DNA from 2 places in the Microbacterium tenebrionis genome. Region 2 is predicted to be linked to the other one. Evidence: predicted binding sites of a transcription regulator. Region 2 holds the regulator's gene; the other holds the start of a gene.

Region 1 (15,447 bases), 270 kb from region 2:
ACGGGCTTGCCGCTCTCGACGAACTCGCGAACGAAGGAGACGGCGTCCTTGTCGACCCGGAGCTGGTCGGGGTTCACCGTGCCGCCGGGAAGCAGCAGGGCGTCGAAGTCGCCCACCGAGGCGTCGGCGACCAACCCGTCGACGGTGAACGTGCCCGCTTCATCCAGGTCGTTCTCACGGGCCTTGATCTCGCCGTCGTGGATCGAGAGGACCTCGGTCTGAGCGCCGGCCCGTTCCAGTGCTTCGCGGGGTTGCTCGAGCTCAACGCGCTCGACTCCGTCGGCGGCGAGGATCGCGACCCTCTTGCCCTGAAGATCAGCTGCCATTTCAGTTTTCCTTCTTTCCGTTTGACATGCCCGGCTTGATGAGAACCTTGGTCCAACCCTTGGACCTGGCGTCGAAGTTCTTGTAGGCATCGGCAGCCTGGTCCAGCGAGATCTCGTGGGAGACGATCCACGAGGGGGTCGCCTTGCCAGCCGCGATCAAGTCCCGCAGCTGTCGGTTGTACCGCTTGATCGGGGCCTGTCCGTTTCCCATGGTCTGCCCCTTGAACCAGTGTGTGCCGAAATCGATGGCCGCCTTGCCCTGCTTGGCCAATTCGTCCTTGGCCCCCGGGTCCTGGGGGACGAACACGCCGACGGTGCCGATTCTTCCGGTGAAGCGGACCGAGTTGATGAGCATGTTCAGGGTGGCGGCGTTGTCCTCGTTGCCCTGGGGATCGTGGGCCTGGTAGCCCACGCATTCGCAACCGCGGTCAGCTCCGAGCCCCATCGTCTCGTCCAGCACAGCCTGCACGGGGTCGACCTTGGAGTCGTCGATGGCAATCGCGCCGATCTGCTCGGCCAGCGCGAGCCGGTCAGGGTGGCGATCGACCACCATCACCTTTGCGGCACCCTTGATCGTCGCGGACAGGGCGGCCATCAGCCCGACCGGACCCGCCCCGGCGATCACGACGCTGTCACCGGGGATCACGCCGGCCATCTCGGTGGCGTGGTAGCCGGTGGGGAAGATATCGGAGAGCATGACGTAGTCGTTCTCCTTCTCCTCCGCATCCTCGCCCAGGCGCAGCGCGTTGTGATCACCGAAAGGCACCCGGAGCAGTTCTGCCTGGCCACCGCCATAGGGACCCATGTCGGCGAACCCATAGGCCGCACCGGCGAGTGATGGGTCGGGCTGAGTGGTGAGGCAGTAGTTGGTCAGGCCGCGTTCGCAGTTCTTGCAGAACCCGCACGAGATGTTGAACGGCAGCACAACCCGATCGCCGACCCTGACCTTTTCCACGCCACTACCTACCTCGATGACCTCCCCCATGTTCTCGTGACCGAACGTCCGGCCTACTTCGAAGGAGGTCCGCCCCTCGTACATGTGGAGGTCCGAGCCGCAGATGTTCGTCGTCGTCACCCTGACCAGGACGTCGGTGGGTCGCTCGATCTTCGCGTCCGGGACGTCCTTCGTGCTGACCTGACGGGGTCCCTCGTACACCACTGCTTTCATGTCTGCTCCGATCCGATCGCGTTGCTCGATGTCTTTCTCGCAAGGCCTCTCCGACGCCGGCCCCTCGCTAGACAGCCAACGCCCCCAGGAACCACGAGTCAAGGGGTTCGCCTTGAGTTGATGTGTAGCGATCGAGCCGGGATAATGCCCGGGTCCGCTGCTCGATCCCAGGGCATACGCGCTGTACACGCTTGCGGTGGTCGCGCCATTCGTCCTTGTGCTCGTTGACGTTGACAGCGGTTCTGATGATGAGGCGGTACCGCAAAGGGGTAAGCGTCACGACCGCGGTCGTCAGCGCGGCCCTGTGTCGACCAACGCGGCTGTGCGAATCAGCGGCGAGTTGCGCGCCGCTTGCGCTGGCGCCGAGCATCAGAGCGCCGAACAGCCCGGCAAGCGTCGCTGCGATCGCGAGGGAGACACTGCCGACGATCCGCACGGACCCGTGCTGGCAGGTGCTGAGCGCGTCAGATCATCGATCGCCGAGGAATGCGTCCACCGTTGCCGCGAACTCGGGATGATCCTGGGGCCGGTGCTCGTTCCCCCGCAGTTGCACGTGCTCGGCGCCCCGCTCCGTCAGAGCATCGGCGATCGCTTCGTATTCCGAATTCCATCCGCCGGTGACGACGAGCGTCGGTACGCCGGCGATCGCGGATGCCTCAACGCCGAAGCCCCAGGGAGGCTGCTTGGCTTCGAACCTCGCCGCTGCATCCCGTTCGGCATCCCATTGCGAGCGCTCGGCTGGGCCGCCGAACATCAGGGGACGCACGATCGACCACCAGCCGAACAGGTCACCGGCGGCGGACAGGGCTCGGGCGCGGGTGATCGCCTCGACGTGACGTTCGATCGCCGGGGTGCCTCTGGCGATGTCGTAGAGTCCGGGCTCCACAAGCACGAGTGCGCGCAGCGCGAGCACCTCAGCCTGCAGGGCGAGGAAGACGGGAACGGCGCTGGCGGAGTGCGCGAACACGATTGAATCGCGCGGGGTCAGCGCTGTGAGCGAATCGACGTTGTGCTCCATCGGCCCGGTGAAGTCGAGACTCGCGAAACGCGACTCCTCGCCCTCAGCCGAAGGCCAGGCGTCGCGCCCCTGACGGCCTGCGCTGTGAACGTATACTCGCATCCGCCCAGCGTAGACGCATGTCTCCGCGAGGTCTCGGACCGCACCGTGTTCATGGACGGCGGCGTCGTCGTCGAAGAGGCTGTGCCCACCGAGCTGTTCGGTTCGCCCAAGAGCGACCGGCTGAAGGACTTCCTCGCGAAGGTCCTGTAGTCGTTACAGGATGACGGTCGAGCGGCCGTGCACGATCACGCGGTCCTCCGCGTGCCACTGCACGGCCCGCGCGAGCACCAGACGCTCGACGTCGGCGCCGCGGCTCTGCAGCTCGGCAGCCGACTCGGAATGCGTGACGCGCGTGACGTCCTGCTCGATGATCGGACCCTCGTCGAGGTCGGCCGTGGCGTAGTGCGCCGTCGCACCGATGAGCTTCACGCCGCGCTCCTTGGCGCGCGCGTACGGGTTCGCGCCGATGAACGCCGGCAGGAACGAGTGGTGGATGTTGATCACCGGGGCGCCGACCTTCTCGATGAAGTCGTCCGTGAGGATCTGCATGTAGCGCGCGAGCACCACGAGGTCGACATTGCCCTGCAGCAGTTCGAGCTGGCGGGCCTCCATCGCCTCCTTGGCGTCCTCTCCGGTGCCGCGCGGAATGTGCACGAACGGCACACCGAACCCGCGGACGGCCTGCGCCAGGTCGGGGTGATTGGAGACGACCATCGTGATGTCGACGTCGAGCTGGCCGCGCTGCTGGCGCCACATCAGCTCCATGAGGCAGTGGTCGTACTTCGACACGAAGATCGCGACGCGCTTGCGACGCGACGTGTCGTGCAGCGACCACTCCATGCCGAACCTCTCGGCGACCTCGTCGATCGACGCCTCGAGGGCCGGGCGGGCCGCGGAGAGCCCTGGGAGGTGGATCACCGTGCGCTGGAAGAAGCGCCCGCCCGCGGCATCCGTCGAATGCTGATCGAGCGAGATGATGTTCGCGCCGTGCTGAGCGAGGACGTTCGCGACGGCGGCGACGATTCCGGGCTGGTCATCGCAGGCGATGAGCAGGCGTGCGGTATCGGTCTGAGGCATGGATGCTCCTTGCAGGGGTGTGCATCGATTCTGCCGCGTCGGTGGTCGAGGCGGCGAATCGGTAGCCTGGGCGGATGACGACGACCGCAGCGCTGCTGGATGCCGCTCGGGTCGCGCTCGCGGGCGTTGCGAAGGAAGGCCTCGGTGAGGAGCGCTCCTCGCGCTGGCGCGGCGAGCGCATCGTGCGGATCGGCCAGGCCTGGCACGTGGGCGTGCTGCTGCTCACGGACGACCGCGTGCTGGCGACGGGGGAGGTCCTCCGCGCCGCCGACCCTGGACGCCGCGGATACACGGCGGAGTCGGCGCGCGAGCGCGCGGCGCGACGTCAGATGGCGCTGCGAGGCGGGTTCCGCGAAGGCGAGGTCGTGCACGTCGGGTGGTCGGTCATCGAGCTGGATGCCGTGGATGCCGGCGGCGCGTCCGGCCCGCTGGCGATGCGCGACGGCGTGGTCTCGGTGCGGTGGTCGGGGGATTCGTGGCGACCGCTGGAGGGGTATCTCAGCGAGCAGGTCGAGCTGCTGCTCGCTCGGTGAGCGTTTCCGCGAAGCGGCGCAGCAGGTCGGTGCCGGTGGGCGCCGAGGCGAGTACGCGCTCGGCCGTCAGATCGTACTCGTGCGGGTCGAAGTAGCCCGTCGTGCGGTAGTAGGCCATGCGGTCGACGAAGTCCTGCGGTGTGACCTCGGGGTGGAACTGCGTCGCGTACAACCCGGCCCCAGCGCGGTACGCCTGCACGGGGCAGTCCTCGTTCGTGGCAAGCAGGACGGTTCCGGGCGGAGGCTCGATCGAGCCCTCCTTGTGCGCCGTCAGCACGGTCATCGAAGGCGCGGACGGTCCGAACACCGGGTCGTCCGCGGCGGCAGCCGTGATGTGGATGCTCGTCGCGCGCGTCGACTCCGAGACCGCCGTGCCGACGGTTCCTCCCAGCATCCTCGTCGCGACGCCGATGCTGTAGCAGGTGAACATCGCCGAGAGTCTTCCGTCGACGGCATCCTGCGCGAGCGCCTCGAGGTTGTTCTCGACGCGGCGCTGCAGGTCGTCGCGCTCTTCGGCGACCACGTTGAACGGCGATCCGCCGATGACGACGCCGTCGTAGCGATTCGTGACCGACTCGTCCAGGGGCCGGTCCAGCAGATCCCAGCGATCGAGACCGGGTACGCCGAGAGCGCGCCGGAACGACCGGTGCTCGGCATCCGCCGCGCCCTGCTCCGGCCTCACGCAGACGTACAGGATCGAGGCCACCAGGGAATTCTATTCGGCGCCGTGGGAATATTCGACGCGACCCCGCGTTGAAGTTGAGCGTAGTACACTCAAGTTCCGTATCTGAGTGAATAGCACTTAACTTTCAGGAGGCCCTCGTGGCAAACGACTTCAGCGACACCGGTGCCGGCTCGTTCGACGAGTTCCTGGCCCGGTATCTCGCCGGCGAGCAGGCTCGGCAGTCCCGGTCGATCGACCTCAGCCGGTTCCTCACCGCGCGCACGCAGCGCATCCTGCAGCGCGCCGGCCGCTTCGCCCTCGAGCGCGGCCAGACAGAGCTCGACGCGCTGCACGTGCTGCGCATGATCGTCGAGGACGACGCCGTCGCGCGTGCGATCGAGAACGTCGGCGCAGATCCGGCGCAGATCATCCAGGCCGTCGAGTCCCGGCTGCCGCTGCCCGGTGAGCCCGCCGGTGTGGAGGCCGCGACGATCACCTCGAGCGCCAGCCGCGCGCTCTTCCACGCGTACCAGGTCGCCCGCTCCTCCGGCGCCACCTACATCGATCCCGAGCACGTGTTCTTCGCGCTCGTGCTCGGACAGGACGTGCCCGCGGGGCAGATCCTCGCCCGCGCCGGAGTCACGGCCGAGGCGCTCACCCAGGGCGTGCGCGAGCACGTCGCTGCTCCCGTCGGCGGCGACGAGGCCGGAGCAGAGGCGCCGGCATCCGACTCGCCGATGCTCGACACCTACGGTCTTGACCTGACCGCTCGGGCGCGCGAGGGCGCGCTCGACCCCGTCATCGGCCGTGCCGACGAGATCGAGCAGACCATCGAGATCCTCAGCCGGCGCACCAAGAACAACCCGGTGCTCATCGGCGAGGCCGGCGTCGGCAAGACCGCGATCGTCGACGGCATCGCCCAGGCGATCGTCGACGGCACGGTGCCGGCGCAGCTGAAGGACCGTCGCGTCATCGCGCTCGACCTGCCCGCCATGCTCGCCGGAACCCGCTACCGCGGCGACTTCGAAGAGCGCCTGACCAAGACCATGGACGAGATCGCAGCCCGCAAGGACGAGATCATCGTCTTCATCGACGAGGTGCACACGGTCGTGGGCGCGGGCGGCGCCGGTGACGGTGCGATGGATGCCGGCAACATCCTCAAGCCCCGCCTCGCCCGCGGCGACCTGCACATGGTCGGTGCGACCACGCTCAAGGAGTACCGCCAGATCGAGAAGGATCCGGCGCTGGAGCGCCGCTTCCAGCCGGTCAAGGTCGACGAGCCGTCGACCGCGGATGCCGTACTGATCCTCGAAGGTCTCCGCGGCGCGTACGAGGACCACCACAAGGTCTCGTACACCGATGCTGCTCTGCAGGCGGCCGTCGCCATGAGCGCGCGCTACCTGCCCGACCGCGTGCTGCCCGACAAGGCGATCGACCTGATCGACCAGGCCGGTGCCCGGCTGCGGTTGAAGCTCGGCCTGCCCGTCGACACGTCGGACCTGTTCGCCGAGCTCGCCGAACTCGAGGCGCGCAAGAACGCCGCCGTCTCCGCGGAAAAGTACGAGGAGGCCTCGGGTCTTCGCGACGAGATCTCGGCCGTCCAGGCGCGCATCGACGCGGCATCCACCGGGCGCACCGACGACGCCGAGCCGATCGTCGACGAGCGCGAGATCGCCGAGGTGATCTCGCGTGCGACAGGCATCCCGGCCAGCCGCCTCACCGAGGGCGAGCGCGAGCGCCTCGCCGACCTCGAGACCGAACTGCACGCCCGCGTGATCGGGCAGGATGACGCCGTTGCCGCCGTGGCCCGCGCCGTTCGTCGCAGCCGCACGGGCATGGGCGATGCCCGCCGTCCGGTCGGATCGTTCCTGTTCCTCGGCCCGACCGGTGTCGGCAAGACCGAGCTGGCCAAGGCTCTCGCCGACCGCCTGTTCGACGACGAGAACGCCGTGATCCGCTTCGACATGAGCGAGTTCGGCGAGCGGCACACCGTGTCGCGGCTCGTCGGCGCCCCTCCCGGATACGTCGGCTTCGACGAGGCAGGGCAGCTCACCGAGCGCGTGCGGCGCAACCCGTACTCGATCGTGCTGTTCGACGAGATCGAGAAGGCGCACCCCGACGTGTTCAACCTGCTGCTGCAGGTGCTCGACGACGGGCGGCTCACCGATGGCCAGGGCCGCACGGTCGACTTCCGCAACACGGTGATCGTGATGACCTCGAACATCGGATCGGAGTTCCTCGCCTCGCGCTCTGGCGCTCTTGGGTTCGTGTCGAGCTCGGATGCCTCGGCGAACGGGTTCGCGTCCGCGGCCGACCTGAAGGCACGCGTGATGGGAAAGCTCCGTGAGGCGATGCGTCCGGAGTTTCTGAACCGCATCGACGAGATCGTGCTGTTCCAGAAGCTCTCGCGTGCCGAGCTCGGCGAGATCGTCCGCCTGATGCTGGGCGCGACGACGGCGCGGCTCGCATCGCGTTCCGTGTCGGTCGAGGTGACGGATGCCGCGGTCGACTGGCTCGGCGAGCACGGCTACGAGCCCGAGTACGGGGCCCGGCCGCTGCGCCGGCTGATCCAGCGCGAGCTCGACGACCGGATCGCCGACCTGCTGGTGTCGGGGCAGCTCGCCGACGGCGGCTCCGTGCGGGTGGACGCCGCAGGCGACGAGCTCCGCGTCGAAGTGCCGGTGCTCGTCGCCTAGCGGGAGGAGTTCGCGGTGCGGCCGCGGACGATCCCGATGAACGTCTCGACGTCCTCCGTCGTTCGATCTCGCAACCAGGCGAGACCGACGGAGGACGTCGGCGCATCCAGGAGCGGCCGGTACCCGGCATCCTTGCGCTGATGCAGGCGCGCGAGCGACATCGGCACGACGACGATGCCGACGCCTGAGGCGGCCGTGGCGACCGCATCGGCGGTCGTCGGCAGCTGAGGGAACTTCGGCTCGGCCGTCGGGAGCCCCAACGGGCCGAGCACGTCGTCGGCCGGCGTGATCAGAACCTCCCCGGCGAGGTCGTCGGCTGTCAGCTCGTCGGCGGCCATCAGGTGCGATTCAGCGGATGCCACGACCACCGTGACCTCCTCGTAGAGCGGGATCACGTGCAGCTCGTCGGGGTCATCGACAGGGCGGCGGACGAGCGCGGCATCCAGCCCCTCCAGCGCCGCGCGCTGCGAGGCTGCCTCGATCGGCACGAGCTCGAGCGAGACCCGTGGCATCCGCTGCTTCCAGGTGTCGATCCACTTGCCGGGCGTCGCCCCGGGGACCGCGCCGAGGCGGAAGGTGCGCGGGCGGGACGGGGGCGATGAGGCCATGCGTTCAGGGTACTCGGCTGTTCACGTCCAGTTCACGGCTCCGTCAAGCTCTCTACCCGCGCACGTCGCCGGGCCTGTCTTGGATCGTCACGTCGGCCGCTCTGCCGACCACCTCACCCTGCACCCGCACCTTCGAAAGGTTCCTCCATGCAGTCCACCCTCAAGCGCGGTCTCGCGATCGCCGCCGGTCTCACCCTCGCCTTCGGCCTGTCGGCGTGTGCCGCCGGTACCGCGGACTCCGCCACCGGCGGCTCCGACGAGGCGTCCGGAACGTTCGCCTCCGGCAACGAGGACACCCTCGTCTTCGCCGTTCTGCCCGACCACGAGGGCGCCGACCAGGATGCCCAGCCGATCGCCGACTGGATCGCCGAGATCACCGGCAAGAACGTCGAGTTCTTCCAGGCGACCGACTACACCGCTGTCGTGCAGGGCCTCGCCGCCGACCAGATCGACATCGCGCAGATCTCGGCATTCACCTACTACCAGTCGCAGAACGCCGGCGCCGAGATCGAGCCGATCGGTGCGCAGATCACGCAGGAGGGTGCCGAGCCCGGCTACTACTCCGTCGCCGTGAAGAACCCCGCCTCGACCGACGTGACGTCCCTCGAGGACTTCGCCGACCAGCCGGTCTGCTTCGTGAACCCGACCTCGACCTCGGGCTTCGCCGTTCCCATGGGCGGACTGCTCGAGGCGGGCGTCACCGTCTCGGAGGACAACCGTCTCTTCGGCGAGGAGCACGACCTCAACGCCCGCAAGGTCGCCGAGGGCACCGACTGCCAGGTCGGCTTCGCCCAGGACATCGACGCCGACCCGCTGATCGAGTCGGGTGAGCTCGAAGAGGTCACCCGCGTGCTCGTGCCCGCAGCTCCCATCGTCATGCAGGCTACACTCCCGCAGGACGTCAAGGACCAGCTGACCGAGGCCCTCGCCGACAGCACGCAGTCCGACCTGACCGATGCCGGCGTCGAGCTCAACGAGTTCCTCACCGACGGCTGGTTCGGCTTCGGAAAGGTCGACGACGCGTACTACGACCTGATCCGCACGCTCTGCTCCGAGATCGCCGACGAGGTCGAGGCCTGCCGGGCCTGACCCAGCTCTCCGATCACGTAGACACAGCCAGGAGCCACTGCCATGACGAACAGCGACACCCTCGCCGTCCGGATCGACGATCTGGGCAAGACTTACCCCGGAGCCAAGGCCCGGGCGCTCACGGGGGTGTCGCTGTCCGTCGAACCGGGGGAGATCGTCGTCCTGCTCGGGCTCTCCGGCTCGGGCAAGTCGACGCTCCTGCGTCACGTGAACGGACTCGAGGTCCCCACCGCGGGGACCGTCACCTCGCTGGGTGAAGAGGTCGCGGCGCTGCGCGGCCGCGACCTGCGCGCGCTCCGCGGCCGGATCGGCTTCATCTTCCAGCAGTTCGAGCTCGTGGGCGCGCTCACGGTGCTCGAGAACGTGCTCACGGGTGGGCTGTCGTCGCTGCGCGGCCCGCGTGTGGGCATCTTCACCTACCCCCGCGCCATGCGCGAGAAAGCGCTCGGGCACCTCGACCGCGTCGGGCTCCTCGAGTTCGCCTATCAGCGTGCCGACCAGCTCTCCGGTGGGCAGCAGCAGCGCGTGGCGATCGCGCGCGCACTCATGCAGGACCCTGAGATCCTGCTCGCCGACGAACCCGTCGCATCGCTCGACCCCGAATCCAGCGGCCAGGTCATGTCGCTCATCCGCGAGATCGCCGCCGAGCGATCGCTGACGGTCATCTGCTCGCTGCACCAGGTCGACCTCGCCCTCAGCTGGGGCGACCGCATCGTCGGCCTCCGCGCCGGCGAGGTCGTGCTCGACACCCGCACCGAAGGTCTCAGCCGCGAGCAGGTCATGGAGATCTACGGCCGCGTCGCGACCACGACCGGCGAGATCGAGGCCCTCGAAGAGGAGCTCGCCGAGGCCCGCGAGCAGATCCGCGAACGCGAGGCCGAGCGCAGCGCCGGACGCGAGCGCCTCGCCGAGGACTTCGCGAACGAGGAGCCCGCGTGACCACCGTCGCCTCTCGGCCGGTGCCCGGCCTCGCCGAACGCATCGCGAACGTGCCGCGCCCGGCACCGCGCCTGTCGACCGTCGTCTCGTACGGGGTCATCGTGGCGATCCTCGCCCTCGGGGTCTGGTCGTTCATCGGCCTCGACTACAGCCTGAAGAGCCTCGACACGACCGGCAAGAACATCGCCCGGTTCCTCGGCATGGCAACGCCCATGCAATGGCCGGGGTGGGAGGTCACCGGTGAGCGCCTCGCCGATGGGACGACGGCGTACGTGACGACCTGGGTCGGCTTCGAGCCGATCTGGGAGATGCTCCTCACGATCGTGATCACTCTCGCGCTCGTCGTCGCCGGTACCGCGCTCGCCGCAGTTCTCTCGGTGCCTGTCGCATACGGCGCGGCCCGCAACACGACACCGCACGCGCTCGTGATGGCGGTGTGCCGCGGCATCGGCGTCATCGCCCGAGCAGTCCCTGACATCGTGTTCGTCGTGATCTTCGCGTTCCTGTGGTTCAACTCGGGAACCCTGCCGGCGATCGTCGCGATCGGCCTGCACTCCGTCGGCATGATCTCGAAGATGTTCGCCGACGCCATCGAGCAGATCGACGAGGGCCCGCGGCTCGCGATCCGGTCGGCCGGCGGATCGAAGGCGCAGGAGTTCTGGTCGGGCGTCGTGCCGCAGGTGCTGCCCGCCTGGGTCGCGGTCACGCTGCACCGCGCCGACATCAACCTGCGCGGCACCGTCATCCTCGGTGTCGTGGGCGTCGTCGGCATCGGCTACGAGCTCGACGAGGCGCTGCACGGCGGACCGGCGGGCATGCGCCGCGTCATCCCGCTCGTGGTCATCATCATCGTGCTGTGCGTGCTGTTCGAGATCGTCTCGTCGCTGCTGCGCACGCGTCTGCTCGGCGTCCAGCCGACCGGCAGGGGACTCGGCGACACGGTCGCGCGGGCCGTCTCACGTCGCCAGGCGGGCGAGGCGGATGCTGTGAGCACCGCCACGATCCGGATGCTCGACCGCAACGCCCGTATCGAGGCGGCCATGCACCGGCCCTGGGACCGCAACCGCCTCGGCAACACGCTGTGGATCTGGATCGGCGTGCTCGTCGTCGTCGCGGCGTTCGTCTACGCCGCGCCCGACGTGACGAAGATGCTCGCGCCGTCGTGGAACGAGCTCGTCGACCCGGAGCGCGATCGTGCGATCTGGCCGCCGCACTTCGGCAGCCGCAGCTGGGCGGACGTCATGGCCGCCGTCATCACGACCATCCAGATCGCGTTCGCCGCGACGCTCATGGGCGCGATCATCTCAGCCGTGGTCGGGCCTCTCTCGGCACGCAACGTCGCCCCGAACAGCTGGGTGCGCAACACCTTCCGCGGCATCGCACTCGTGATCCGCGCGATCCCGGACCTCGTCGTGGCGATCCTGTTCATCATCGCGGCCGGCATCGGACCGCAGGCCGGCGCACTGGCGCTGGGCATCGGAGGCGTGGGTCTGCTCGCCAAGCTCATCGGCGACTCGATGGAAGAGGTGCCGAACGGCCCGGAACGCGCCCTGGCCGCCGGCGGAAGCACCCGCACCCAGGTGTTCTTCTCATCGACGATGCCGATGTCGGTGCCCGCGATGGTCAGCCACCTCATGTACCTGCTCGAGCAGAACATCCGCTCGGCGACGCTGCTCGGCATCGTCGGAGCCGGCGGCATCGGCTTCCTGCTGCTGAACGCGCTGCAGGGGCGTCACTTCGATGAGGTGCTCGCGTACGTGCTCGTCATCATCGGCATGGTCGTGCTCGTCGAGAGCGCGTCGATCCTCATCCGTCGTGCACTGAAGTAGCTCGAATCACCAAGGCCGCGCCGAGACAGCGTCGAATCGACGCAGTCTCGGCGCGGCCTTCCAGTCTCGTGAGATGGATGCGCGGCGATCAGGCCGCCAGCCACAGGCCCTTGCGGTCGGTGGCGATGCGGAGCCCTGCAGCGACCGTCTCGTCATCGCCGATCTTCGCTCCACGCGCGATGCGCGCCCCCGCGCCGATGTCGGTGCGGACGCCGATGTGGGCCCCGTCTCCGACCGCGGCGCCCTGGCCGATGTGCGCATGGGCGTCGATGTACGCGTTCTCGCCGATCACGGCATCCGGTTCGATCCACGCCCCGCGGACCACTCGGGCTCCCGCGCCGACGCGGGCCCCCGGTTCGATATAGGCGCCGACTTCGACAACGGCCTTCGGATGCACCTTCGCGCCATGCGCGACGAGACCGCGGCCGTTGACGTGCTTGCGGTAGCGCAGCGTCGTGCCCTGGTCGTCCTCGATATCGATGTAGTTCTTACCCAAGATTCCTCCCAGTCCGGAACTTCCCGGATATATCAACAACCACGGGAGTGCGCTTTTCATTCCCCATTGGGGATGAGCGGTCCCTGATGCCCGTCGAAGGCTCAGCGCTGGCAGTTCGGGCACCAGAAGGTGACGCGTTCGCGGGTCGGATCGGCTCCCTGCGCGCCGCGTCTGATGCGGGTGCCGCAACGGCGGCAGGGGCGATCCGCCCGCCCGTACACCCAGGTCGTCTGACCGGGCCTGTTCACTCCGGTGAAGGTGCGGTCCGGGCGGTCGCGGTTGGCGCGGATCGTGCGTGCGCCGAGGGCGATGAGGGCGGCCGTGTCGACCTCGGCAGCCGGTGTCGTCGGCAGGATGCCGCGCAGGAACAGCAGCTCGGCGGCGTATTCGTTGCCGAACCCGGCGACGTTGCGCTGATCGAGGAGGGCGACATGGATGCTGCGGGCGTCGCGGCCCACGCGGGCGGCTGCTTCCGCGGCGTCCCAGTCGTCGGAGAGCGGGTCGGGGCCGAGATGTCCCACGAGCTCGTCCTCGTCGCGCGTGCGCACGAGCTCGATGTCGGCGATGTCGACGCCGACGGCTTCGCGCTCGGCGGTGCCGACGATCGCGCGAGCCTTGAAGGCCGGATGCCGCCACCTCTCGCCGGGACGGTAGATGAACCAGGCGCCGTCCATGCGCAGATGCGAATGCAGCGTGTACTCGCCGATGCGCAGCAGGAGGTGCTTGCCGTGTGGGACGCAGCCGTGGATCGTCTCGCCCGTGAGGTCGGCGGTCGCTGCCCGCGGCACGCGGAGGTCGAAACGGGTGACCTCCTGCCCCCCGAGCGCGTCATCGAGACGCCGAGCGGTGCGGAAGACGGTGTCGCCCTCAGGCACGCGGACTCGCTGGGGGCGGAGGTGGTGCGGGCGGGGTCGCATTCGGCTGCGTTGCTGCTGGGATGACGGCCGTTCGCGCCCCCTGGCCGGGGGCTTCGGCGCTGGCGTCTGCCGGAGGAGTCGCAGATGGTTTGGTGCGCCGCTCCTTGGCCACCTCTTGCGCCCCCTGACCGCCGTAGGCAGCGCGTCGACGCAGATCGTGTGCGAGCAGCGTCGAGCCCGCGACCGCGGCGGGCATCGTGACGATCGCACCGAACGGTACGAGGAAGCACAGTTGCGTCGCTACGCCGAAGCCGATCACACGGGCTCGGCCCGTGCGCAGCATCCCGGATCGCGAGTGCCCCGTCACGCCGCGCGCGTCGAACGCGCGGCCGGTGAGCTCGCGGGCGAGCAGGCGGCCGTTGAGGATGACGCCGATGATGGATGCCGTGACCCCGCCGACCACCGGGATGAACCCGATCATGAGGGTGAGCAGGGCGACGAGGACTCCCATCGTGATGAGCCGGATGCCCTCGCCGACGGTCGACCAGAAGCCGGACTCGCCGGTCGGGTCCTCGCCGAGTGAGCGCTCGACGCCCTTCCAGATCCGCTGGTAGAACGGGTCGCCGATCGTGAGAGTGAGGGCGGTGAAGACCGCGGCCGACAGCGCGAGAGCCGCGACGACGATCACCGCGCCGAGCCCGAACCGCAGGATGCCCTGCCAAGGCGCCGTCCACCCGTCGGCGAACGGCGTCATCCAGTCGGTGATGTCGCCGAGCCAGATCAGCAGCGGAACGATCGCGGCGAGCAGGACCGCCCAGGCGATGAACGCGGGGATGAGACCGAGGGCGAGGAGCCTCGTGTGCGACTTCCACATGCGGAACCCGCGCAGCAGTGTGCCGACGCCGGCGGCGAACTCGCGCATCATGAGTCCAGCGTAGGCGTGTCGATGCCGGTCATCGCCCCGCCTACAGCACCTTGCGCAGGGTGAAGCCGCGCGGGGTCGCGACGAATCCGGCCTCCTGCAGAGCCGTCGCGAACGGGGTGCCGTAGATCGGCTCGCCGTTGATCTTCTCGACGGTGAGGGTGTCCAGGCGCCGGGCGCGTGCGGTGGCGACGAGATCGGATGCCGCAGCACGTAGCGCCTCCGGGTCGTCATCGAACGCGAGCACTGTGCGGCCGCCGCGTTCGAGGTAGAGCACAAGCGCGCCGTCGACGAGGACGACGAGTCCACCGGCCTTGCGCCCGGGGCGATGCGACACGCCCTCGCACCGCGGCCACGCGAGCGCCGCGCCGTACGGGTTCGCCGGGTCCGTCGCCGCGAGGGTGATCGCGCGCAGCGGTGCGGGGTCGGGCAGGTTCGCGAAGGTGCGCAGACGGTCGACCGTCGTGGATGCCGCGAACTGCGCGGCGCCCAGCTTTTCGATGACGTAGCCGCGGCGGCAGTGGCCGGCCTCCTCGAAGCCGGCGAGGATGCGGTACGCCTGCGCGAAGCCGCCCGGCGTCCCCTCGGACTGCACAGCGCCGCGAGTGACCACGCCGTAGCGGTCGAGGAGGAGCCCTGCCGAGACGGTCGCCCGGCGGCTCGCAGCGGCGCCGCTGTCTGCCCGGTCGGTCATCAGCAGCGACCACCGCCCGCCCGTCGCGGTCGGTCGCGGGGGCGCGGTCGACCCACCGCTGAACGATACGCTCCCCAGCGAAACCCCGCGGAACGTTCGCGTGCGCGGTGCCCGCCGCACGGACTTGTGCGCCTGCGATCCGCCGGCGAGCAGGGTGCGCACCGGCGCGAAGGTGTCGTTGGTCACCCGTCCCGCCCATGTCAGGTTCCACAGCGCCTCGAGCACGGACTGCTCGTTCTCCGCCCCTGCCATCTCCTTGAGCTGCGAGGCGAAGTACGCGCCGCCATGGCCGAGTGCCTCCAGCAGGGCGCGCTCCAGGTCGCCGCTCCCGCCGGACGCAGAGTCGTCTGGGGCCTCCGGGATCGGCAGGGTGAACGGGGCGAGATCGGCGGGATGCAGCGACACCCAGCCGTCGCGCCCCGGCAGCGTGCCGTGCCCGGCCCACACGACTTCGCCGCTGGAGGTCAGTTCATCGAGCATCGCGGGGGA
Region 2 (15,447 bases):
GCTCCTCGGCGCGTCATACGGCGGCGGGTACGGCATCAGCTGCACGGTGAGCGACGGTGTCGTCAGCAGCCCGGTCGCACGAGTGGACTTCCCGAACCTGCACTCGGTGCTGCCCAGCAGCGACGGACGGTTCGCGTACTTCGTCTCACTCGGGGCCGATCTGATCGCGCAGTACGCGCTCGGCGGCGACGGGGGCTTGCAGCCGCTGTCGCCCGAGACGGTTCCGGCACCCGCGGGGAGCGGGCCACGGCACCTCGTGCTGAACCGTGCCGAGGACGCCGTCTACGTGCTCACCGAGTTCTCCGGCGAAGTGCTGCACTACGCACGCGACACCGCCGCGGGCGGGCTCGAGTTCCGGGGGGCGGCCACGGCCTTTGACACCACGAAGGGCCTCGCCCGCAGCGAGTTCGGCGCCGACCCGATGGAAAACCATTACATCTGGGGCGCGGACCTGCACTTCGGCGCGGGAGAGCGCCACCTGTGGGCATCCGAACGGACGGAGAGCACGCTCGGCGCGTTGCCCGTGGCACCCGACGGGTCGGTGTCGGCGCCGGCACGCTTCACGGTCACCGAACCGCAACCGCGGGGCTTCGCACTGAACGCCGGCGGCACCCGCCTCGTCGCCGCCGGAGAGCGATCGACGACGGTGTCGCTGTACGCCGTCGACGGCGACCGCCTCGAGCTTCAGGACCGCGCGGAGGTCGGCCGCAAGGCGAACTGGGTCCGCTTCGTCTGAGGCGCGGCATCCCGCACGACGAAACGGAGTTTGCGGCATGAGACCCGAGCCAGCAGCCCTCGTTTCGTGCAGCAAACCCCGTCTCGAGAGGAACAGCGAGGAACTCGAGAGCAACAGCTCCGGCCTCAGCGGTGCCGCGCCACGACCTGCGCGACGGCCTCGCGCTCGGCATCCGTCGGCTCGGCGATCGCCATGCGGCAATGCGCGTCCGTGACGCCGAGCACCCGGTACGCCTCCTTCATGCGCGCCATGTCGCCGCCGATGAGCGAGACGACGTCGTCGACGTCCGCCTGCGCCGCGGCGATCGCCGATGCGTCGCCGGATCGACCGGCATCCGCCAGCGCACGGAACGGCTTCGGCGTGACGGACGAGACACCGGACACCACGCCTTGCGCGCCCACCTCGACAGCGGCGATGAGCTCGCGGTCGGCGCCGGTGTAGAGGTCGAAGTCGGCGGGGACCACCGCGCGGTACGCCGCGATGTCGTCCAGCGACAGCTCGCTGATCTTCGCGCCGACCACGTTGGGGAGCTCCGCCAGGCGGGCAAGCAGCTCGGGCGTCACGGGGTTGCCGCTGCGCGCCGGGTAGATGTAGACGTAGAGGCGGCCGTCGCCGACGGCATCCGACACCGCCTGGAAGTAGTCGAACACCGCGTCATCGGCCGAGCGCAGGTAGTAGGGGGTGAGGGCCGCGAACTCGCGCGCACCCAGTCCGCGGGCGATCTTGACGAGGCGCACGGCCTCGAACGCGCTGGGCTGCCCGACGTGCACGATGACGCGCATCTTGTCGGCGAGCTCGTCCATGGCTGCGCCGACGAGGGCGGTGAACTCCGCGACATCCACCGAGGGGAACTCCCCCGTCGTGCCCAGGACGAATGCTCCCTCGTTGCCCGACTCCCCCACGAACCGGAAGATCGCGCGCGACCCGTCCACGTCCAGGCTCCCATCGCGGTGGAACGCCGTGGGGATCGCGGTGAGGATGTCGTAGCGGGTCACTTCTTCTTCTCCTTGGAGCTCTTCTTCTCGGCGATGTTCTTCTTGCCGATGCTGCGCACCGTCGAGGTGAGCAGGTCGGGGTTCGCGGCGAGCTCGTCGTGCGCCTTCGAGATCTGCGTGATGCTGTCCGTGTCGAGCACGGAGTCGGCGAACGATGCCCGCTCGGCGCGGGGCTTGCGTGCGGCTCGGATCGCCGGCATGACGATCGAGAGCACCGCGAGCACGAGCAGGACGATGGCGATGGGGCTGACGACCTCGAAGAACGGCCGCGTCGGCAGGATCGCGAGCGTGCGAGCGAGGTTCTCCTCCGCGAGCGGACCCAGCAGGAGGCCGAGCACGACCGGGCCCGCCGGAACCTGCATGCGCTTGAGCAGCACGCCGATGACTCCGAAGACGAGCATGGTGACGACCGTCGAGAGGCTGTTCGAGGTCGCATACGTGCCGATGATGCAGAAGATCAGGATGCCGGTCCACAGGTACGGCTGCGGCACGTCGAGCAGCCTCACCATGCCGCGCATGCGGACCAGGCTCAACGCCAGCGAGAGGAGCGTCGCGACGAGCATGATGCCCACGATCGAGACGACGAGGTCGGGGCGCTCCGTGAAGAGCGTCGGGCCGGGGGTGATGCCCCAGATGATCATGGAGCCGATCATCACGGCCATGACCGAGTCGCCGGGGATGCCGAGCGCCATCGTGGTCGTGAGCGATCCGCCGAGCGTCGCGCTGGATGCCGTGTCGGATGCCGCGACGCCCTCGATCGAGCCCTTGCCGAACTGCTCGGGGGTCTTCGAGGCCTTGCGGGCGCGCTCCCATCCGATGAGGCCGGCGATGTCGCCGCCGGCGGCGGGGATGAGCCCCACGCCGAGTCCGACCGCGCCGCCGACGGCCGTCGCGCGTCCGCTCTGCTTGAGCTCCGAGCGGTTCGGCCACCAGCGGCCCAGGCTCGAGATCGGCCGGACGTTGCTCTTGCGGTAGGTGAGCAGCTGGTCGAAGAGCTCGGCGATGCCGAAGAGCCCGATGATCACGGCGATGAAGTTCACGCCCTCGACGAGTTCGAGCACGCCGAAGGTGAAGCGCTTGTCCGCGGTCGCGGCGTACGTGCCGACCGTTCCGAGCATGAGCCCGAAGAGTCCGGCGAGGATGCCCTTCAGCATCGACTTCGACGAGATGCCGATCATGATCGCGATGCCGAAGATGACGAGCGCGAACAGCTCGGGCGACTTGAAGTAGTCGCGGGCAAAGCTGGCGATCGGCACGGCGGCGACCGAGAAGAGCACAAGCGAGGCGAGGATGCCGATCGCCGAGACGATCGCGGACATCGTGAGCGCGAGTCCGGCGCGCCCCTGCTTGGCCATCGGGTAGCCGTCGAGAGTGGTGGCGATGGATGCCGGGGTGCCCGGCGTGTTGATGAGGATCGACGGCACGCGATCGCCGAAGTTCGCGGCGACGTAGATCGTCAGCAGCACGGCGAGGCCCTGGACGGGCTCGAGCGTCATCGTGAATCCTGCGGCGAGCGCGACGGCCATGGTCGCGGTGATGCCGGGGAACGCTCCGACCATGAAACCGAGCACGAGCCCGACTCCCCCGTAGAGCAGCATCGAGACGTCGAGGAGCGAGTTCAGCCCCTCCAGCAGCGGAGTCACAGCGGGATCCTCAGGAGCATGCCGAAGACGACGTAGACGAAGGCCGTCACGGACACGGTGTAGATGATGAGGCTCAGCCAGCGCCGGTGCCCGTACAGGAGCATGAGCGCGGCCATGAGCAGGGCCGTCGCGATCGGGAACACCTCGATGCGGTAGCCGAACAGGATGACGGAGCCCAGCGACCACAGGGCGATGAACGCCCCCGCGATCACGAGCGTGGCGCCGACGCGGATGACGCCGTCGCGCTGCATCCGCTCGATGTCCTCGCGCCCCGGCGCCGGGCGCGTGATCGCGATGACCAGCAGGACGACGGCGACGGCGACGCCGGAGACGCCGAGGACCATCGGCCAGAATCGTGCGTCGATCTGTCCGGGTGCCGCTTCGCGACGCAGATCGATCTGCGTCGACAGTGCCAGGTATCCGGCGGTGAATGCGAGGGCGGCGGCCGCGAACCCGATCTCGAGGGGACGCGACGGCGTCGCCCCCTGGTACTCGTCGCTCTCGGCGACTTCTGACGTCGACATGTGCTTCCTCGGACGATGGTCGGTACGGGTCGGGTGGTGGGGCCGGTCGAGCCGGCCCCACCGGTGTCAGCCCAGCAGCTCCTGGAACAGGGCGAACTGGTCCTCGACGAACGTGGTGAACTCGGCCGAGTCGCGGTAGACGACGAGGTTTCCGGCGTCCTCCTGGAACGTCGTGTAGGTGTCGGACTCGACGGCTTCCTTGATCGCTGCCTCGAGCGTCGCGTGCACGTCGTCGGGCAGGCCTGCGGGTGCGTAGATGCCGCCCCAGCCGCCGAAGACGACGTCGGCGCCGATGGCCTCTTCGACCGTGGGCACATCGGGTGCGTCAGGGTGGCGCTCGTCGTTCATGACGGCGAGGATGCGCACCGCGCTGCCCTGCGAGAGCGCTTCGCCGAGACCCGAGACGGCCGCGACCGTCTCACCGGATGCCGCGGCGGCGACAGCGGGAGCGCCGCCGTCGTACGGGACGGGGGTCACCTCGCCGCCGGCCTCCTGGCCGAGAGCGATGCTCGCCGCCTCCCAGATCGACCCGGCACCGGAGTTGGCCACGGTGATGGGAGCCGTCTTGGACTGCTCGACGAGGTCTTCGAGGGTCTCGATGTCGCTGGATGCCGAGACCGTGATGACACCGGGCGCCAGCATGATCTGACCGAGCAGGTCGAAGTTCTCGGGCAGGACGTTCGCGTCCTGCGTGGTGTTGAGCATCGCGATCTCGACCGGCCCGAAGCCGATCACGTAGCCGTCGGGGTCCTGCTCGGCGACGTACTCCATCGCGAGCGCGCCGGCGGCGCCGGGCATGTTCTCGGGGATGACGCTGACGTCGAGGATGCCCTCGAGTTCAGTGGCGAGCGCTCGCGAGGACAGGTCGGATCCACCGCCGGGGTTGGCCTGGATGATCAGCCGGATGTCCTTCTCGGGGAAGGTCGAGGCGGCATCGCCCTCCTCGACCTTGGTGCAGCCGGACAGCACGATCGCTGCGGTGGTGAAGACTGCGGCTGCGGTGAGCACGCGCTTCAGGCGCTGGGTAGTCATCTTCGCTCCTCGTTGAGTGCAGGCGGGTCGCACAGGCAGGGACCTGTGCGGCATCGTCAGGCTAGCAGTGTTTACTGTTAACAGTCAACGCGCAGTCGGCGATGGCGGCGGACGACCGCTCAGGACCGGCGCTGCTCGAGCTCGTTGAGCATCCGATCGCGGGCGCCGTCGAGATGATCGGTGAGCACCTTCGCGGCCTGTTCGGTGCTGCCGCTGCGCATGACGTCCATGAGCTTGACGTGATCGCCGGAGGACTCGTGCAGGTCCTCGTCGTGATTGATCGTGACCTCGAGCAGTGCCGCGAAGGTCGGCAGGTACTGACTCCACGCGCCCTCCAGACGCGGATGGTCGGCGAGCGCGTAGATCTGCGAGTGGAAGTCGAGGTCTGCCGCCACGAAGGCGGCGTGATCTCCGGCATCCGCCGCTTCTCCCATGCGGCCCACCGCCGCAGCCATGCCTGTCCAGCGCGCCGGATCCTCGACGCGCATGGCCCGCGAGAGGGCGAGCTGCTCGAGTGCGCCGCGCAGGCTGTAGAGCTGATCGACGTCGTCCCGGCTCAGTCCGACGATGTAGACGCCGCGCGGGCGCTGCACCTCGACGAGCTTCTCGAAGCTCAACTGGGTCAGGGCATCGCGCACGGGTCCGCGACTGACGGCGAACTCGTCGGCGAGCGCCTCCTCGGTGATGCGCTCACCCGGCGCGATTTCTCCACGGACGATCCGGTGCCGCAGCACGCGCGCAATCTGGGCGCCGAGCGACTCGCCGCGCTTCACTGTCTGGGTCACCGTGACCTCCCTGTCGACTGTCAACAGAATACACGGCTCGTCGAAACGGGTCCGACCACCCGAGACGGGTCGTGGCACGGCCTGTATCAGCTGACAGGACCTGTTTCGGTCAGTCCTCGTCGGCGCGCGGCGCAGGACGCCAGAGCACGACTTCCGTCGAACGGCGGATGCGGCGGCCACCGGTGACGGGGACGACCCCGGTCGCGCCGGCGGCGAAGACGCGCATGCCGGGGCGATTCTGCCGCTCGGCGCGCAGCGCGCCCTCGAGTTCGCGAACCTGGCGACGCAGTATCCGCACCTCGTCCTCCAGATCGAGCAGCCGCGCGATCGCCGGCAGGCTCATGCCCTCGCCGGAGAGTCGCGCCACCTCGCGGAGCTGTTCGATGTGGTGTGCCGAGTATCGACGGGATCCTCCGCGCGTACGACCGGGGACGACGAGGCCGATCCGGTCGTACTGTCGCAGCGTCTGCGGATGCATGCCCGCGAGCTCGGCCGCGACGGTGATCGCGAAGACGGGGGCATCCTCATCGTCAACCACAGCACTCGCCTCCTCGCGCCGAGCCTCGGATCAGGAGATGCGCCGAGATCAGGAGCATCCGCGAGGAATCCTCCTGATCTCGGGCGAGTCTCCTGATCTCGGGCGCGATCATCATCACGCGCGCGCCTTGGCCATCAGCTCAGCGCGCGGGTTCTCCTTCGGCTCCACGGCGGCGAACGCCTCGAGCGCGGAACGCGCGGCATCGTCGAGGTGCGCCGGCACCGCGACCTGGAGCTCGGCGAGCAGGTCTCCCGTGCCCTTCGAGCTCTTCACGCCTCGCCCCTTGACGCGCAGCACGCGCCCCGACGGCGTTCCCGGTGCGACGCGCAGCTTGACGACATCGCCGCCGAGCGTCGGCACCTCGATCGTTGCACCGAGCGTCGCCTCGGTGAACTTCACCGGAACGGTCAGCCGCAGGTTCAGGCCATCACGGGTGAAGACCGGATGCGGACGCACCGTGATCGACACGACGATGTCGCCGTTCTCGCCGCCGTCGGGCGAGGGGCGCCCGCGGCCGCGCAGACGGATCTTCTGCCCGTCCTTGACACCGGCGGGGATCTTCACCTTGAACGGCTTGCCGTCTTCGCCCTGCAGGGTGATCGTCTCGCCCTGCACGGCCGTGGCGAAGTCGAGCGTCGTGCGCGCGGTGACATCGGCGCCCTTCTGCGGGCCGCCGAACCCGCGGAACCCGCCGCTCGTCTGCCCGAAACGGCCGGAGCCGAACGAACCGCCCTGGCCCTGATTGAACATCGCGAAGATGTCCTCGAAGTCCGCGCTCTGGCCGCGTCCGCCCTGGCCGAAGCGGCTGAAGACGTCCTCGAAGCCGCCTGCGCCGGTGCCGCCGGCGGTGAAACGCGCACCCGAGCCCATGGCCCGGATCTCGTCGTATTCCGCACGCTGCTCCGGATCGGAGAGAACCGAGTAGGCCTCGCTGATCTCCTTGAACTTCGCCTCGGCCGCAGCGTCGCCCTGATTGGAGTCGGGGTGATACTTGCGCGCCAGCTTGCGGTACGTCTTCTTCAGGTCCGAATCGCTGACATCCTTGGCGACGCCGAGCGTCTTGTAGAAGTCCTTGTCGAACCAATCCTGACTGGCCATCGATCACCTACTCCGCTGGAACGGCGACGACGACCTTCGCAGGACGCAGTTCGACATCGCCCAGGCGGTAGCCGACCTCGACCACCTCGAGGATCGTGGACTTCTCGGCACCCGGGGTCGGCTGCTGGAAGATCGCCTCGTGCTGCTGCGGGTCGAATTCCTCGCCCGCCTCGCCGTACGAGACCACGCCCAGACGCTCCACGACGGCGCGCACCTTCTCGCCGATCACGTAGAAAGGCGTGCCCTCGACCAGGTCGCCGTGCTGCGTGGCACGGTCGAGGTCGTCGAGCACGGGCAGCAGGCCCTTGGCGGCCTCGCCCTTGGCGCGGGCGATCTCGATGTGCCGCTGCTCCTCCGTCCGGCGACGGTAGTTCGCGTACTCCGCCTGCAGACGCTTGAGGTCGGTCAGCAGCGCATTCTCGGCATCAGCGAGCGAGGCGTCGTCAGAGGCTGCTGCCTCATCTGTCTGCCCCGCGTTCAGGATGTCGTCGACCGTGAGGTCGCTATCCGATCCCTCGGCAGCCTTCGCCTCGGCGGAGGCCGGGTTCTGCCCGGTTCCGGCGTTCTCCTGCGGCGCGGGGCCGGATGCCGCAGCATCCGACCCCGCGTCCTCAGGAACTTCTTCGAAGTTCTTGTCCGTCATGGTTACTTCTTCTCGTCCTCGTCGTCGATGACCTCGGCGTCGACGACATCCTCGTCGGAGGATGCGTCGCCCGCAGGAGCCTCGCCCTCAGCGGATGCGCCGGCCGCGGCATCCGCCTGTGACTGCGCATAGATCGCCTCGCCGAGCTTGCTCTGCGACTCGTTCAGCTTGTCGAGAGCGGTCTTGACCGCGTCGTCGTCATCGCCGGCCAGAGCCGTCTTCAGAGCGTCGACGTCGGCCTGGACCTCGTCCTTGACCTCGGCGGGGAGCTTGTCCTCGTTTTCCTTGATCAGCTTCTCGATCGAGTAGGAGAGGGTCTCGGCCTGGTTGCGCTGCTCGAGGGCCTCGGCACGCTTCTTGTCCTCAGCGGCGTTCTCCTCGGCCTCGCGGACCATCCGGTCGATGTCTTCCTTCGACAGCGACGAGCCGCCGGTGATGGTCATCGACTGCTCCTTGCCGGTGCCCTTGTCCTTGGCGGACACGTGCACGATGCCGTTCGCGTCGATGTCGAACGTGACCTCGATCTGCGGCAGACCGCGGGGAGCCGGCGCGATGCCGGTCAGCTCGAAGGTGCCCAGCGGCTTGTTGTCGCGGGTGAACTCGCGCTCGCCCTGGAAGACCTGGATCGCGACGGACGGCTGGTTGTCGTCGGCCGTGGTGAAGGTCTCGCTGCGCTTGGTCGGGATGGCCGTGTTGCGCTCGATGAGCTTGGTCATCCGGCCGCCCTTGGTCTCGATGCCGAGGCTCAGCGGGGTGACGTCGATCAGCAGCACGTCCTTGCGCTCGCCCTTGAGGACACCGGCCTGGAGTGCGGCGCCGACGGCGACGACCTCATCCGGGTTGACGCCCTTGTTGGCTTCCTTGCCGGTCTCGCGCTTGACGAGCTCGGCGACGGCGGGCATGCGGGTCGAGCCACCGACGAGCACGACGTGGTCGATGTCGGAGACCTTGACGTTCGCCTCGCGGATGACGTCCTCGAACGGCTTCTTCGTGCGGTCGAGCAGGTCCTTGGTGAGGTCCTCGAACTTCGCGCGGGTGATCGTCTCGGACAGCGACACCGGGCCCGACTCGGTGAGCGACAGGTAGGGCAGGTTGATGGAGGTGCTGGTCGAGCTCGACAGCTCCTTCTTCGCCTGCTCCGCGGCCTCCTTCAGACGCTGCAGGGCGATCTTGTCGCCCGACACGTCGACGCCGCTGGTCTCCTTGAACTGCTTGATCAGGTGATCGACCAGGCGCTGGTCCCAGTCGTCACCGCCGAGGCGGTTGTCACCGGCCGTCGAACGGACCTGGATCGTCGAGAAGTCGTCGTCCTTGCCCACCTCGAGCAGCGAGACGTCGAACGTTCCGCCACCGAGGTCGAAGACGAGGATGAGCTCGTCCTCCTTGCCCTTGTCGAGGCCGTAGGCGAGGGCCGCGGCTGTGGGCTCGTTGATGATGCGCAGGACATTCAGGCCCGCGATCTCGCCGGCCTCCTTGGTGGCCTGGCGCTCGGCGTCGTTGAAGTACGCGGGGACGGTGATGACGGCATCCGTCACCGTGTCGCCCAGGTACGACTCGGCGTCGCGCTTGAGCTTCATGAGGATGCGCGCGGAGATCTCCTGCGGCGTCCACTTCTTGCCGTCGACGTCGAAGGTCCAGTCGGTGCCCATGTGTCGCTTGACGGATGCAACGGTGCGGTCGACGTTGGTGACGGCCTGGCGCTTGGCGGTCTCGCCGACGAGCACCTCGCCGTCCTTGGTGAATGCGACCACCGAGGGGGTCGTGCGGAAGCCCTCGGCGTTGGCGATGACCTTAGGCTCGCCACCCTCGAGGACGCTGACGACGGAGTTCGTCGTTCCGAGGTCGATTCCAACAGCACGTGCCATGTGATTCTCCTTCTGGTCGGAAGTACGTGGATGAAGTTCAGGGCAACTCAGAAACCTGAGCCGCGATGGCTCAACTGTACTCCCGCCCCTTCGCGGTGTCAAGTGAACTTGATATGAATTGGCTCAACTTTGACTCCGCGCGGTGGGCGGGAATCATTTCCCGCCGGGGGGCCCCGCGATCAGGAGGATCACATACAGCGCCACGACGGCGACCGCGATGAGCGCGACGAGCACCCACGCGCGATTGAGGAACCAGCGCATCGTCCGGTCGTACCAGGTGCGGTCCTGCGGGTGGTCGCTCGCCTCGAGCCGCCACGGGCCGGTCAACCGCCCGGTGCGGTGCAGCCAGATCTCCATCGGAATCGTCGCGTACGGCACGATCGCACTGACGACGGCGAGGATGCCGACGCCGATCGACCAGCGCTGGTTGAAGGCGACGAGGATCGCGGTCGCGCCGTAGGAGAGGAACACGAACCCGTGGATGCCGCCGGCGATTGTCACCACGATTCCCGGAGCTCCGACAGCCCGGGCGATGAGCGCCGAGATCAGCAAAGTCCACGTGATCGCCTCGGCGACGGCGAGGACTCGGTACAGGCGGGCGGGGGTTCTGAACATCGCGCTCCTCGTTCGTCGGCGGTGTGTTCCACGCTACCCGGAGCATCGCCTCGGATGCGCTGCATGGGCGTCACGGGGCGACGAGGATGCGCACGGTCGTTGTCACGCTTCCACGGTCGCAGGGGCAGAGGAGATGCACCCGACGGAGCACCCGCGTCCTCAGGCCGATCCACACGGACTGGGGGCAGCGAGGCGCCGTCGGCGCGCCGCTACCCGCTGTTCACCGGCCCCCGCCAGACTTCGAACATGACCGATGAGCACGCCGAGCCTGCGGATACGCCGGTCACCACGGCCGCGATGACCGCTTTCGGCCGCGAGCACGAGGGCGCGCCGCAGGCCACGCGCAAGCAGGTCGTCTCGTGGGCGATGTGGGACTGGGCGATGCAGCCGTTCAACACCGTCATCCTGACCTTCGTCTGGATCGCGCTTTACCTGACGTCGCGGATGTTCCTCGACGAGGACGTCCGCGCATCCGGGCAGCTCGCCGACGGCAGCTACATGAACTGCAACCAGGCCGAGTACATCGGATCCGACTACTGCCGGGGCCTCACCGACCTGTCGGCCTGGTGGGGTTGGGCGAACTTCGCCGCCGGCATCGTGATCCTCGTGCTGGCGCCGGTGCTCGGTCAGCAGGCTGACGCCCGCGGCAACAAGAAGAAGTGGGTGATCGGCGCGACGATCGGCGTCGCCCTGCTGCAGTTCGCGCTGTTCTTCGTCGAGGCCGATCCGCGGTACTTCTGGTTCGGCGCCTTCGCCGTCGCGATCGCCGCCGTGGTCAGCGAGATCGGCAATGTCAGCTACTACGCGATGCTCTCGGAGGTGTCGACGCCGAAGAACGTCGGGCGCATCTCGGGTCTCGGCTGGGGCCTCGGCTACATCGGCGGCGTGGTCGCCCTGATCGTCTGCATCCCGGTGCTGTTCATCGTCGGCCAGAGCGACCCGCTGTCGTTCAAGCTCGTCGCCGTCATCTGCGCGGTGTGGACGATCGTGTTCTCGATCCCGATGTTCCGCAACGTTCCGGAGTCGCCCGCGCACGGAACCTCGCAGAAGGTCGGCTTCTTCCGCTCCTACGTCGTGCTGGGGCAGAACATCGCGAAGCTGTTCCGCACCAACCGCTCGACGTTCTGGTTCATGCTGTCGGCGGCCGTCTACCGCGACGGCCTGGCCGGGGTGTTCGCCTTCGGCGCCGTGCTCGCAGCGCAAGGGTTCGGCTTCTCGTTCCTCGAGGTCATCGTCTTCGGCCTCGCCGCGAACCTCGTCGCCGGCGTTTCGACGCTGCTCGCCGGGCGCCTCGACGACAGGATCGGACCGCGTCGCCTCATCGTCATCGCCCTCTCGGGCCTCGTCGCCATGGCGTTCGTCGTTTACGCGCTCAAGGATCTCGGAACCATCGTTTTCTGGATCTGCGGCCTGCTGCTGTGCGCATTCGTCGGGCCGACGCAGGCGGCCAGCCGCAGTCTGCTCACGCGTTTGACGCCGCCGAGCCAGCAGGGCGAGATCTTCGGACTGTATGCGACGACGGGGCGCGTGGCGTCGTTCCTCTCGCCTCTGGCCTGGTCGCTGTTCCTCATGTGGTTCGGCGGGATCGTCTACGGAGTGCTCGGGATCGGGCTGATCCTGCTCATCGGCCTCGTGCTGCTGCTGTTCGTGCGGTTCCCGAAGGACGTCGGGGTCTGAGCCCTCAGTCCCAGTTGTCGGCGAGCTTGCCGAGCAGTCGGGCGAGCTCTGCCTTCTCCGCTTCGGTGAACGACTCGAGGGCCTTGCTCAGCACCTGACGGCGTTCACCGCGCATGCCCTTGGCGATGCGGCGCCCGTCGTCGGTCAGGGCGATGCGGGTGCGGCGCGCGTCTTCGGGATCGGCTTCGCGCTGGACGAGTCCGCGCTGGACCGCCTGCTGCACGAGGCGCGACGCCCGGGGCTGATCGACGCCGATCGCCTCGCCGATCTCGCTGACGCTGAGCGGTTCGGATGCCGTAGCCAGAGCATCCAGCATGCGGAACAGCGCGGGGCCTCCGCCCATGCGTCCGCCGGGGCCGCCCCACGGTGGCCCACCGAACGGCGGCGCACCGTGGTGTCCGTGGTCGTGGCCGTGCGGGCCGTGCTCGCCGAACGTACCGCCGTGGCCGCGTCCTCGCGGGCCGGAGGATCGGCGCCCGCGCAGGCGCGAGAGGGCGTGTGCGATGGCTTCGGCAGGGTCCGGGTTGTCGGTGCTCACATCTGTGATATTACATGCGACTTGACATGCATTCGCATTGCATGTCACACTACATATACATGCACAGTTACAAGCAAAGGATTCCCCCATGAACACCACTGAGAACAACGAACAGAACCTCCGTCCGTTCGGCTATTGGCTGAAGGCCGTCGACCGCCTCATGGCCGCCGAGTTCGCCACTGCCTTCGAGTCGTTCAGCATCACCCGTCGCGACTGGCGGATGCTGAACCGCATCGACCGAACCGTCTCCGACGGCCAGCCGATCCCGGCGCACAAGATGGGCCGGCTTCTCGAGCTCGGCTGGGTGACGGATGCCGATGGCACCTGGAACCTCACGGACGAGGGCCGCGAGGCGAAGGAGCGCCTCGGCGCGATCGTCGACGGCATCCGGGCGAAGGTCAGCGAAGCGGTTCCCGCTGAGGACCTCGCCACCGCCCTTGCCACGCTCGAGCAGATCGCTCGCGCGTTCGGCTGGGACGAGAACACTCCGTTGCCCCGGGGGCGCGGACGTGACCGCGGACACCGCCACGGGCGCCGTGGTTTCGGTCCTGGTTTCGGCCCCGCGTTCGGTCCGCGCGGATTCCGACGCGGCTTCGGCCGCGGATTCGGTCCGCGCGATGCCGAGCATGCTCACGGCGAGCACGGCTTCGACGGACACGGCTTCGACGGACACGACGAGTGCCGCCACGGCGAGCACGCGTTCGCGCACGACGCCGAGCACGGCCGCCACCCGCACCCGGGTCACGGCCCGCACGGTCACGGCTACAAGCGCCACGGCCAGGGCCGCGCGCGCGTCGCACGGTTCGTGCAGGGCGCCTACGAACGCGGCTTCGACGCCGGGTTCAGCCGCGGTCGCGACGACCGCTGAATCCGCTCCATGAAAGCAGGGTTTCCGGGCTCACGGTGCATCGCCGGCCCGGAAACCCTTCTTTCAACCCGTGCGACCGGACGCGGTCGCGGACGAGGTCAGCCGCTGAGGCCGAGGAAGGCCATCAGGCCGATCGCGCCGAGGAACAGCACCGCGAGGCCGCCGTAGATCGCGACGGTCCAGCCGCGATAGCTGTTGCCCTCTGTTCCGCCCGCGGCCGGGCTGGGGACGTCGTTCCGGGTCGCCTCGTCACGCTCGGTCGCCGCCCGGGATGCGGCCGCCCTCGTCTGGGCCTTCTCGGCCGCGGTCGGCAGCACACCCTCGTGCTTGTGCGACGACGCCGTCGTCCACGTGTCGTTCGGCGCCCAGGTGCGGCGCCTGCGCAGTCCTGGGGCAGCATCCGGATCCGCCGGCTCGGCGTCCTCCGTCGAGGACGGCGGGATGACGGGTTCCGGGATGGGAGGCGGCGGCGCCGCCTCGAACTCAGGCGGCGGCGGGACTTCGAAACCCTCGATGGCCGCTTCCGCGTCGGGGGTGGCGACGGTCTCGGGCGCCGGGACGGCGTAAGGATCCACGGCACCGGATGCCACCGGTGGCGCTGGCGGCTCCGCGGCCGCAGCGGCTGCGTCCGAGGAGGGAGCCGCTGACGCGGCATCCGTCGTCGGGTCTGGAACGTTCTCGGTTTCGTCGCCGGTCACGCCTCGATCCTACGGGCGCGGCGCGCCCGAGTCACGGTCAGCCGCCGAGGGATCCGGCGTCGATCGTGCCGACGTCGGTGCGGTGGAAGTTCTGGAACGAACGGGATGCCGTCGGCCCGCGCTGCCCCTGGTAGCGGTTGCCGTACGGCCCGGAGCCGTAGGGATTCTCAGCGGCCGAGGTCAGCCGGAAGAAGCAGAGCTGACCGATCTTCATGCCGGGCCACAGTTTGATCGGCAGCGTCGCGACGTTCGCGAGTTCGAGCGTGACGTGCCCGGTGAAGCCGGGATCGATGAACCCCGCCGTGGAGTGCGTGATCAGGCCGAGGCGGCCGAGCGAGGACTTGCCCTCGAGCCGTGCTGCGATGTCGTCGGCGAGGCTGACCTGCTCGAAGGTGGCGCCGAGAGCGAACTCTCCGGGGTGCAGGATGAACGGCTCGTCCGGCTTGACCTCGATCAGGCGGGTGAGCTCGGGCTGGTCCTCGGCCGGGTCGATGAACGGATACTTGTGGTTGTCGAACAGACGGAAGTACCGGTCCAGGCGCACGTCGATGCTCGACGGCTGGATCATCTCCGGCTCATGCGGGCTCAGCCCGATCTTGCCGGATGCGAGTTCTGCCTTGATGTCGCGATCGCTGAGAAGCACGGGAATCAGCCTACTGGGATGCCGAAGGCTGAGCCTGTCGAGTGTCGGGCACGCCTCGTGCGTTTGTTATGCTGGCCAGACGCCGCAAGGCTCCGGGACTGTAGTTCAATGGTAGAACTTCTGCTTCCCAAGCAGACAGCGCGGGTTCGATTCCCGTCAGTCCCTCGACGCACCGCCGTCACTCCGCCGCGACCTCGACGAGCTCACGGCTGACCGATGCGAGATCCCGCGCACCACCACGCCAGAGCGCTGTGATCGGGCGAGCGATCGGGAGCCCCTCCAGCGGCACCTCGACGAGTCGCCCGAGCCTGATGTCGTCGGCGACGGCGAGCGTGGACAGCACGGCAGGAGCGAGCCCTTCGGCTGCGGCCATGCGCACAGCAGCCGATGTCGGCAGCACGACGGCCGGCGCCACGGCATCCCGCCCGATGATCCTGCGCACCGCGTCCTCCCACGTCTGACGCGTGCCGCTGCCGGCCTCGCGGGCGACGAGTTCTGCGCCGGCGACCTCCTCGATCGGGATCGCCTGCCGCCGAGCCCACGGATGCG

The links. Region 2 encodes HspR, which represses chaperone genes until heat shock. Its sites were predicted from a motif close to AAGTTGAGTCNNNNNGACTCAACTT; they were not measured.
Region 1: KEC56_RS00530 (ATP-dependent Clp protease ATP-binding subunit) is a predicted target of HspR. The motif match lies at 4,921-4,945, and genes of this name have one in related genera.

Annotation. Positions count from the first base shown of each region.
Region 1 covers NZ_JAGTTM010000001.1:84,931-100,377, reverse strand. Annotated here, with positions in the region: gene KEC56_RS00565 (type 1 glutamine amidotransferase domain-containing protein) at 1-326, opposite strand, end outside; gene KEC56_RS00560 (glutathione-independent formaldehyde dehydrogenase) at 328-1,596, opposite strand; gene KEC56_RS00555 (hypothetical protein) at 1,562-1,930, opposite strand; gene KEC56_RS00550 (hypothetical protein) at 1,964-2,614, opposite strand; gene purU (formyltetrahydrofolate deformylase) at 2,768-3,631, opposite strand; gene KEC56_RS00540 (glutaminase) at 3,706-4,164, shown strand; gene KEC56_RS00535 (glutamine amidotransferase-related protein) at 4,130-4,870, opposite strand; gene KEC56_RS00530 (ATP-dependent Clp protease ATP-binding subunit) at 4,987-7,524, shown strand; gene KEC56_RS00525 (LysR substrate-binding domain-containing protein) at 7,521-8,132, opposite strand; gene KEC56_RS00520 (PhnD/SsuA/transferrin family substrate-binding protein) at 8,280-9,221, shown strand; gene phnC (phosphonate ABC transporter ATP-binding protein) at 9,264-10,160, shown strand; gene KEC56_RS00510 (PhnE/PtxC family ABC transporter permease) at 10,157-11,989, shown strand; gene KEC56_RS00505 (transferase) at 12,078-12,485, opposite strand; gene KEC56_RS00500 (DNA-formamidopyrimidine glycosylase family protein) at 12,587-13,360, opposite strand; gene KEC56_RS00495 (EI24 domain-containing protein) at 13,353-14,267, opposite strand; gene KEC56_RS00490 (ATP-dependent helicase) at 14,308-15,447, opposite strand, start outside.
Region 2 covers NZ_JAGTTM010000001.1:359,546-374,992, forward strand. Annotated here, with positions in the region: gene KEC56_RS01805 (lactonase family protein) at 1-736, shown strand, start outside; gene KEC56_RS01810 (dihydrodipicolinate synthase family protein) at 862-1,731, opposite strand; gene KEC56_RS01815 (tripartite tricarboxylate transporter permease) at 1,728-3,374, opposite strand; gene KEC56_RS01820 (tripartite tricarboxylate transporter TctB family protein) at 3,371-3,898, opposite strand; gene KEC56_RS01825 (tripartite tricarboxylate transporter substrate binding protein) at 3,965-4,930, opposite strand; gene KEC56_RS01830 (GntR family transcriptional regulator) at 5,050-5,715, opposite strand; gene KEC56_RS01835 (heat shock protein transcriptional repressor HspR) at 5,825-6,253, opposite strand; gene KEC56_RS01840 (DnaJ C-terminal domain-containing protein) at 6,368-7,351, opposite strand; gene KEC56_RS01845 (nucleotide exchange factor GrpE) at 7,359-7,994, opposite strand; gene dnaK (molecular chaperone DnaK) at 7,997-9,859, opposite strand; gene KEC56_RS01855 (DUF3817 domain-containing protein) at 10,013-10,474, opposite strand; gene KEC56_RS01860 (MFS transporter) at 10,721-12,151, shown strand; gene KEC56_RS01865 (MarR family winged helix-turn-helix transcriptional regulator) at 12,156-12,689, opposite strand; gene KEC56_RS01870 (winged helix DNA-binding protein) at 12,778-13,557, shown strand; gene KEC56_RS01875 (hypothetical protein) at 13,656-14,255, opposite strand; gene dcd (dCTP deaminase) at 14,293-14,898, opposite strand; tRNA gene KEC56_RS01885 (tRNA-Gly) at 14,993-15,063, shown strand; gene KEC56_RS01890 (LysR family transcriptional regulator) at 15,077-15,447, opposite strand, start outside.